DNA from 3 places in the Colwellia psychrerythraea 34H genome. Region 2 is predicted to be linked to each of the others. Evidence: predicted binding sites of a transcription regulator. Region 2 holds the regulator's gene; each other region holds the start of a gene.
What was found. Region 2 encodes sigma-54, which starts transcription at its own class of promoters, with help from an activator protein. Its sites were predicted from a motif close to GTTGGCACGNNNNTNGNNT; they were not measured.

Region 1 (3,287 bases), 2.3 Mb from region 2:
TTGTGAATATGCTTGCCGCTCCCTTTGGTGGTTATGCCATAAACCTAGCGGCAATAACAGCAGCGATATGTATGACTAAAGACGTGGATAAAGATCCTAAAAAGCGTTATTGGGCTGGAATCTCTGGTGGTGGCTTTTATATATTAATGGCCATTTCTGCTGGATACCTGATGCAAGCTTTCGCATCATTACCTAATGCACTAATTTATTCATTAGCGGGTATGGCTTTATTTACCACTATCAATAGTAGTATTCAGCAAGCGCTCTCTGACGATAAAATGTCTGAAGCGGCAATCATTACCTTTCTCGTGACAGCGTCTAACTTGTCACTATGGGATATTAGCTCTGTATTATGGGGATTAATCGCCGGCTCAATAACCTTAATGACTCAAAGCTTGCTGAATAGATCCAACGACAAATTATGCTAACTATAAGTACGATTTGAAAATTAAATACTTTAAGATATGTTAAGAGATAATAATACTGTAGATTTCATACATATGAATGCTCATACCTATGAGCATTCATAAACACTTAAGGTACTGACATGGAAAAATATGTAATACTTTTTAGAGGAATTAATGTTGGGGGTAAAAATTTATTACCTATGAAAGCGCTTGTTCCTCTGTTAGAAGAAGCTGAATTTGAAGAGATATCTTCTTATATTCAAAGTGGTAATGTGGTTTTAAAAAGCTCAACTAATCCAGCCGATGTCATTCATAAACTTGTAATGGACAATTTTGGCTTTTCTCCTGAACTCTTCATTTTGAATGAAGCAGAATTTAGTAGCGCTATGACAAATAACCCCTATCAAACATTCGAAGGTAAGTTCGTGCACTTTTATTTTTGCCATAATGCCATCGAGTTAAACCAAGAAAAAATGACTAAATACCTCGCTGAATCAGAAGTCTACCTTGTAAAAGACAAGGTATTTTATTTACATGCCCCACATGGTATCGGCCGCTCTAAACTAGTCACTAATATAGAAGCTTGTCTAGGCCAGCCAGCTTCAGGTCGCAATTTAAATACCACCAATAAAGTCAGTGCTATGTTAAAAAAAATGTAAAAGGCCCTACTAAAAGTAGCACCTTTTAACTATATAGAAGTCTTACGTTTGATGTGAGATAAACTGAACTCTTATTACGAAAATATATTTTTCAAACTATCTGCCAGCTCAACAAAGCGCTCTTTCATACTTCGTCTTACTTTAATACTAACACCGCTGAAAATAGAGAGTCCTTCAATTATAATAGTCGGTTTATTCAAACTACTCTGATTAGCGCCTGAAGACCTTGATTGGCTTGGCGCTATATTATCAATGCCACCAAAGATACAAAATGCTTTTGATATTACATTGACATTCTCTGGGACATAAATTGTATCGCCGCTAAATAAGCTAAACATTTTAATACGCACAACTTCTTGGCTAAATTGAGCATCAGTAAAATCAATATCCGTACCACTAAATATGCTTAGATAGCGAGTTTCTTTTGCTACTCGCCATACACCTCCACGTGTGCTGCCGCTAAAAATATTTACCATGTAGTCCAGTTCTTCTGTTTCACCTCCTACATAATTAGGGGCTAAATCTTGTTTTTTACTTTCGACAAAAGCTTTGTCAACAGCTAAGGGTAAGTCGCTGGTTAGATCAACTAAGTCTTGATGGTTAGCCAATTCCATAGCTTGGTCTAAACGACGTTCAAAAGCCTCATAAGATAATTCAGCATGACTATAATTCATGATCAATTGGTCAATCACTTCACTACGTACTGTTTCAATAGGTCTATCTTTTAGGGTAACGGTCATTTTACTTTCCTTGTTTTTTTAAGTTTCGTGATTACTTATTTACAAATGAGTAACACTCTAACAAATAAAGAAGCAACGACAATGCCAAAAATATTTATCTTTAAATACAAAAAGTTATGAACACAAAGAAATATTCGAGTGATACATATACAATTATATGGTGATTTTGACCAAAATAAGGGGAATACGGTAGAGTAATATTTGAGATGTTTAATAAGTAATTCAGAAAGAAAGAGAGGTTTTCAGTTTAAAGATGTGCTGCGAAAATATAAAATGAAAGCACTCATTGTTCAAACATTCGATGTTAGTCAATGAGCACTTTAGACGTATTAATGATGCAATACACTACTATGATGAATAACTACTAGTGAAGTACTGCGCGGATAGGGAGACCTGCACATATTTCTGCTTCAGCGATTAATATTTCTTCTAAACGCTGATCAACTTCTGCTTTATCGCAATACTCGTATGCAAGCTCAACAAATAAGTTTTTATGCTTCTCTTCTGATTTAGCAATCGCTTCATAAAGGTCTTTGTCTTTACCTTCAGGCAGTGCTTGTGAAACCAACCAGAACTTCTCATAACCACGGGCTTCAATAACTGCTGCAACAAGCAATCTATCCATTAAAAAGAAGCTAGTACCGTTACGAAATAAGGCACGAATTTGAGTAATGTATGGGTCTTTTTTATCTTGACCTAAGGTAACATCGCGAGCCACAAGTAACTTTAGTACTTGTTTGAAATGAATAAGCTCTTCAATAGCTAAATCAGTCATAGCACGGACAAGTTTAGCTTTGTCTGGATAATGAGATAACATTGCCATTGCCATACCTGAGGCTTTCTTTTCCGCTGCCGCATGGTCTTGTAAAAAACGGTTAAAATCAGCCATTACAGCATCAACCCAATCTTGACCAGTGTGGTGTTTTAATTCAAACATAGTTACTACTCTCTAAGACTATACCCGTTCCACTTGAAGATGCTCGTTTCAGGAAGTCTGAGCGATTCATAATCAAGGCGCATTTTTTTATTAAGGGTCATTCCCTTAAAAATAAATGTAACGCTGAGTATGATTTGCTCAGCCTTCCCCCAAGGGGCTGGTTTAGAAACGCTTTACGCTACGTTATTGATTTCGACAATAGAATAACTATTCTCTTCAATCAATGCCATGCCTAAAGGCGTTTCTAATTCCAGCTGAATCATGCATCTTCAAGTGGAACGGGTATATATTTATTTAATGAAATTTAATTGACGAAATTGGCATGATTTTACCTGTGAACTTTTCACTCTACAATAGCTAACCACTGAGGGGTTTAATAATTACTTTTATCGCAGCTAATAAAGCACCTTATCAATGCGGCCCTTATTAGTCGACTCTACTTTTAGCGGATTATTAAGGTGCTGCCAGGCTCTCACTTTACCGCCAATATTTATTTGTTTAAAACCGCCCTCTCTTGCTTTTTCTTTTTCAATATTAAGGAAAG
Region 2 (3,287 bases):
GAAAAAGAAGGCGACAGTAGTGACAACTAACACAGTGAAAACAACACCTGTAAATACACTGATTGCCGATGGTTTATCGAAGTCTTATAAAAGTAGACAAGTCGTTAAGAATGTTAGTTTGCAAGTTGACGCAGGACAAATAGTTGGCTTATTAGGCCCCAATGGCGCCGGAAAAACCACATCCTTTTATATGATTGTTGGCTTAGTCCCCAATGACAATGGCTCGATCAAACTCAACGGTCAAGACCTTACCCTTGCTCCTATGCATGAAAGAGCCCGAAGCGGTATTGGCTATTTACCTCAAGAAGCCTCAATTTTTAGAAAGCTAACTGTTTCTGATAATATTATGGCGATATTACAAACACGTAAAGAGCTTAGTGAAACCCAGCGCGCTGAGAAACTTGAAAATTTATTAGAAGAGTTTCACATTTGTCATATCAAAGACAATACCGGCATGAGCTTATCCGGTGGCGAAAGACGAAGAGTTGAAATTGCCCGAGCACTCGCTGCAGATCCTCAATTTATTTTATTAGATGAGCCCTTTGCTGGTGTTGACCCAATTTCGGTTGGCGACATTAAAAAAATCATCTTACACTTAAAGCAGCGAGGCATAGGTATCTTGATAACAGACCATAATGTGAGAGAAACATTAGACGTTTGTGAGCATGCTTATATAGTTAGTCATGGTGAAATTATTGCGCAAGGTAATGCAGATCAAATTCTTGCTAATCAAAAAGTCAGAGATGTATACCTTGGCGAACAATTCACGCTATAGTAAAGCGATAGGCTAGTATATTTAGCCAGAATACTTAATAGAATAGTAGTTACCCATTGTAATAGCGTAACTACTAAGAATAATAAATAGGAAATCATATAACCTAGATGCGCCCTACACTACAGCTCCGTATTGGACAACACTTAACAATGACTCCACAATTGCAACAAGCTATTAAGCTGTTGCAATTGTCTACGTTAGAGTTACAACAAGAAATTCAAGAAGTTTTAGAGAGCAATCCATTACTTGAACTTGATGAAAAAGCTCAAAGTGATAATTCAAGTGAACAAAATAATCTTGAAGAAGCCTTTTCATCCAATACTAATGAAGAAAAAACGGATCAACCTGCGGGCGATGGTAGTGAAGAACAGCAGGCCAGTATTGACGAAATCAGTACTACTGAGGCGATGGAAAAAAGTGATATACCAGAAGAACTAAATATAGATACTACTTGGGAAGAAAGCTACAGTGCTGGGGTATCAAATACTGGCGCAGTAAGTAGCCCTGCTGATGACTACACCTATCAGGGTGAAACCACTGATTCCATTCAAGATCATTTATTATGGCAAATGGAATTAACCCCTTTCAGCGATACTGATAAAACCATCGCAATTGCTATTATAGAAGCAGTCGATGACGCCGGTTATTTAACTGTATCACCAGAAGATATCTTAGAGAGTGTTGGCACTGAAGGGCTCGAGCTTGATGAAGTAGAAGCCGTATTAAAACGTATTAATATGTTTGATCCTATTGGTGTCGCAGCTCGCTCCATTCCTGATTGCTTACTTATTCAATTAAATCAATTTAGTGCTGATACCCCTTACCTGAAAGAAAGTAAATTAATAATCAACGACCATATCGATCTACTTGGTAATCGAGACTATCGCCAGTTAATGCGTAAAACCAAATTAAAAGAAGATCAGCTACGTGAAGTAATGCGTTTAATTCAAAGCTTGAACCCTCGTCCGGGTGATGCGGTAATTAAAGGCGATGACCAGTATGTTATTCCAGATGTTTCTGTTGAGAAAAAAAATGGCCGTTGGGTCGTTGAATTAAATTCTGATACTGCACCTAAATTGTCGATTAATAAACAGTATGCGGCAATGTCTAAAACAATGAAGTCGTCAACTGATGATGGACAATTTATTAGATCCAACTTACAAGAAGCTAAATGGTTTATTAAGAGTTTAGAATCTCGCAATGACACACTACTTAAAGTGTCCAATTGTATTGTTCAACGCCAGCAAGGTTTTTTAGAACATGGTGCTGAAGCCATGAGACCTATGGTACTAAACGATATAGCTGAAGCTGTTGATATGCACGAATCCACCATCTCACGTGTTACAACACAAAAGTATATGCACACGCCAAGAGGCATCTTTGAACTCAAGTACTTCTTCTCTAGTCATGTCAGTACAGAGAATGGTGGTGAATGTTCATCTACAGCAATTCGTTCTTTGATTAAAAAACTTATCTTAGCGGAAACACCTGCTAAACCGTTAAGTGATAGTAAAATGGCTAACTTATTAGCTGAGCAGGGAATAAAAGTGGCACGACGTACAATTGCTAAATATCGAGAATCATTAGCGATACCACCGTCAAATCAACGTAAGAGTTTACTTTAGAAGACTACAATAAAAGGATCATGTTTATGCAAATTAATCTTTCTGGACACCATGTTGAAGTAACTAGTTCATTGCGCGAATATGTCGATACAAAATTCTCAAAATTAGAACGACATTTTGATCACATTAATAATGTCCATGTTGTACTTACCGTAGAAAAGCTTAATCAAAAAGCTGAAGCTAATGTTCATATGAATGGCAGTGAAGTATTTGCTTCTGCAGTCAACACCGATATGTATGCCTCTATTGATACCTTAGTTGATAAACTTGATAGGCAGATTCTTAAGTATAAAGCTAAGGTTTCTCATCATTAAGTTGAGTTAGCCCGAAAGACCGCTTTAAAGTAATTAAAGCCTATTAAAGCAGGCGTCCTGAGCTAAATGATTTAGCGTAAGTGGCGCCTTAAAACCATTAACACGATTATGCAATTATCCGAAATATTAACAACAAGCTGTACTAGTTGTGATGTAGCAGTAACCAGTAAAAAACGTATTCTAGAAAGAATTTGTCAACTCGCTGCGATTCAAATAACTGATATAGAGCAAGATGAACTATTAGATAGTTTACTCAATAGAGAAAAAATGGGTAGCACTGGTATAGGTAACGGTATTGCGATCCCACATGGTCGATTGCCCAATACAAGTAAAGCTGTTGCGGTGTTAATAACAACAGAAAAGGCAATCGATTTTGATGCCATAGATAATAGAGACGTAGATATTTTTGTTGCCTTATTTGTGCCCGAAAATAGCTGCCAAGAACATTTAGATACGCTACAAAATATTGCTAAACTATTTAGTGATAAAAAGATGATCAAGCAAGTTCGAAAATGCAATGATAATCAGGCACTCTATAACTTAATTCAACAAGCAAGCTAGCAATAGATATAC
Region 3 (3,287 bases), 1.2 Mb from region 2:
ATATCGATGATGCTTTCCCAAGTGATCCAAATAAAAGTGTGCCTGACGTGGAAGACAGTGGCGGCTCAATGACTTGGTTTACCATTGCAATGTTAGGATTATTAGCAACCAGAAAACGTTTTATCGAAAGTTAAACCCTTGTTCTCTAGTAAACTACTATCTATTAGCTATCAGTTGATTTAGTAAAACAGAAGAGAGTCAATAAAAAAGCAGCGTATCATCTAGTGATGTCGCTGCTTTTTTGTTTGACTCTTAGTATTCTAGACTTGAATATTACTAACTTCTGGAGCTCTAACCTCTAGTGAACTCAGGGTAAGCTTCCATACCACAGTCAGAGATATCAACACCTTCGTATTCTTCTTCAGCACTTACACGAATACCAATAACTTTTTTCAGAGCAAACCACACAATGAAACTAGTAACAAATACCCAAACAAAGATAGTTGCTGCACCAATAAGCTGACCACTGAAGCTAGACGACGAGTTAGTGATTGGAACAATCATTAAACCAAAGAAACCAACAACACCGTGAACTGAGATAGCACCTACTGGGTCATCAATCTTCACTTTATCTAAAGCTAAAATTGACATCACCACAATAACGCCCGCAATTGCACCAAAGATTGTTGCTTGCAATGGTGAAGGTGTTGAAGGTTCAGCCGTAATAGCCACTAAGCCTGCTAATGCACCGTTTAATGTCATGGTTAAATCCGCTTTTTTAAACAATATTTTAGCAAAGATAAGCGCTGATATTGCACCCGCAGCAGCGGCAGCATTGGTATTTAAAAACACCATAGCTACTGAGTTAGCACTATTAATGTCAGCTAGTTTTAATACTGAGCCACCATTAAAACCAAACCAACCCATCCATAAAATAAAGGTACCTAATGTCGCCATGGGTAAGTTAGCACCAGGAATGGCGTTAACTTTACCGTCTTTACTGTATTTTCCTTTACGAGCACCAAGTAATAACACACCAGCTAATGCTGCAGAAGCACCTGCCATGTGAACAATACCTGAACCAGCAAAATCAGAGAAACCTAAGTCACCTAAGGTATATAAGCCAAAGACAGCATCACCGTTCCAAGTCCAGCTACCTTCCATAGGATAGATAAAGCCAGTTAATACAACGGTAAATGCTAAGAAAGCCCATAACTTCATACGCTCAGCAACAGCACCTGATACAATCGACATTGCCGTAGCAACAAACACTACTTGAAAGAAGAAATCAGAAGCGTTTGAGTAAACCGCGCCACCATCAAAACCAGCTTCAGCCGATTCAGCAAGTACAGCACCAACAAGTGCTTCTGCATCGCTAGCACCGTCAAGCGCAATACCATTTAAGAAAACACCACCGCCATACATAATATCGTAACCTACAACAAGGTACATAATACAAGCAATTGCATATAGCGCGACGTTTTTAGTCAAAATTTCGGTAGTGTTTTTAGCACGTACTAAGCCAGCTTCAAGCATTGAAAAACCAGCGGCCATCCACATTACTAAGGCACCACAAATAAGAAAATAAAAGGTGTCTAAGGCGTATTGTAATTGAAATATATTTTGTTCCATTATTATTCTCCTTTAAAGTGCTTCAGAATCTTGCTCGCCCGTACGGATACGGATAGCTTGTTCTAAGTTATAAACAAAAATCTTACCGTCACCAATTTTTCCGGTGTAAGCAGATTTAGTGATGGCTTCAACTAAACGTTCAACAAGTTCTTCATTCACCGCAATTTCTATTTTTACTTTTGGCAAGAAATCAACTTGGTATTCAGCGCCTCGGTATAGTTCGGTATGCCCTTTTTGACGACCAAAGCCTTTGACTTCACTTACCGTGATACCTTCGACGCCTACTTCAGAAATAGCCTCTCTAACATCATCTAATTTAAATGGCTTTATGATTGCGCTAATTATTTTCATGGTTAACCTCTAGTTATCGTTTTTATATCGCTAACAACTGATAATACAATTCATGTGCCAACATAAATTAATATTAAAAATCAATTGGTTATTTGATAATTGAGTTTTAAAAAGGTTCTATTCGCACCAAGAGCGTGCAGAAAACAACTCCACTGAGATCATCTGGTGCAATGTGTGTGGGGGAATTAAAATAATGTAGAAGAAAGCAGTATAAGGGGTCTTTAATTTTGTATTTTCAAACAAGGTAGTCAAGGAAAACACTAACGGAGAATAAATTAATCTACTGAGTATTATGTAAACTTAGTTTTTATACAGTTCAGTAAACGCTTGAACTGAAAAACCGTTAAGTAGCTGGTCACCTACCTTCAGCACAGGTACCCCCCTAAAGCCGGTGGCTGAAAACTCTTTCTGTCCTTTTGCCGTTTTAATATTACATAACCTAAAAGCAATACCTTGCTGTTCAAGGTAACGTTTTGCCGTTTGGCAATGAGGACACTTTTCCATGGTATATAAGACAACTCTTTTCATTTTTTTACCTTAGTTAGGTCGACCTAGCTATATTAAAAATTTGGGCTACTCTGTTAACGTGATAAGCCAGGGCATGATGTTTGCCATTTTATCCTAAGCAGCGCTTAACTGGGTAACACTTTCTTGAGTACAATTGTGCTTGTATCAAATCTTTAAGCCAGAAGAGTACCAACAATAGGAATCTACATTTAAGTTGAAGCTAACCTTGATTTAAATCAAGTTAGTAAACCTATTAAAATACATATATTAACAACTTGATTTAAATCAAACTATTCAATCTGATGCAGTGCAAAACTCCCCCCATCAGTTACTTAGAACAATAATAATAACAAAGTTAACGACCCCTCTTAAAAACATGAAATTAGGATATTATTATGAAAACAGTAGTAAATAAGTTTACCTTAACATTAATCAGTGCAGCAATTTTAGCAGCTCCTACCGCCTTTGCTGGTGAAACAGAACACGGCAACAGCATTACTGAAGCGTTAAGTGAGAGCACAGTTAAAGTTAATTTACGCGCTCGTTACGAAGGCGTAGATCAAGACGGTATAGACAAAAAGGCTGCAGCGTTAACGCTAAAAAGTCGTATCACAATTGACACAGGCAGTTACAGTAACTTCTCGCTTGGTTTAGAAGTTGATAAAGTAGATGCTCTAGTAGATGACTATAATAGTACTCAAAATGGTAACACTGAATATCCAGTAGTTGTTGATCCACAAAGTACTGACGTAAACCAAGCTTTTATCAAGTACGCAAACAATGGCTTTAGTGCCGTAGTTGGTCGCCAACGTGTTTTACACAACAATCAGCGTTTTGTTGGTGGTGTAGGCTGGCGT

Region 1: a site for sigma-54 is predicted at 1,877-1,895, ahead of CPS_RS07365 (LiaF domain-containing protein). Genes of this name have one in related genera too.
Region 3: a site for sigma-54 is predicted at 1,967-1,985, ahead of glnK (P-II family nitrogen regulator). Genes of this name have one in related genera too.

Annotation. Positions count from the first base shown of each region.
Region 1 covers NC_003910.7:1,708,153-1,711,439, reverse strand. The annotation lists gene CPS_RS07375 (benzoate/H(+) symporter BenE family transporter) at 1-428, shown strand, start outside; gene CPS_RS07370 (DUF1697 domain-containing protein) at 548-1,066, shown strand; gene CPS_RS07365 (LiaF domain-containing protein) at 1,141-1,806, opposite strand; gene CPS_RS07360 (tRNA-(ms[2]io[6]A)-hydroxylase) at 2,171-2,743, opposite strand; gene CPS_RS07355 (sulfotransferase) at 3,139-3,287, opposite strand, start outside.
Region 2 covers NC_003910.7:4,793,598-4,796,884, forward strand. The annotation lists gene lptA (lipopolysaccharide transport periplasmic protein LptA) at 1-30, shown strand, start outside; gene lptB (LPS export ABC transporter ATP-binding protein) at 35-775, shown strand; gene CPS_RS20365 (RNA polymerase factor sigma-54) at 883-2,400, shown strand; gene hpf (ribosome hibernation promoting factor) at 2,427-2,714, shown strand; gene ptsN (PTS IIA-like nitrogen regulatory protein PtsN) at 2,823-3,275, shown strand.
Region 3 covers NC_003910.7:638,213-641,499, reverse strand. The annotation lists gene CPS_RS02870 (peptidylprolyl isomerase) at 1-134, shown strand, start outside; gene CPS_RS02865 (ammonium transporter) at 292-1,572, opposite strand; gene glnK (P-II family nitrogen regulator) at 1,585-1,923, opposite strand; gene CPS_RS02855 (glutaredoxin family protein) at 2,224-2,451, opposite strand; gene CPS_RS02850 (alginate export family protein) at 2,826-3,287, shown strand, end outside.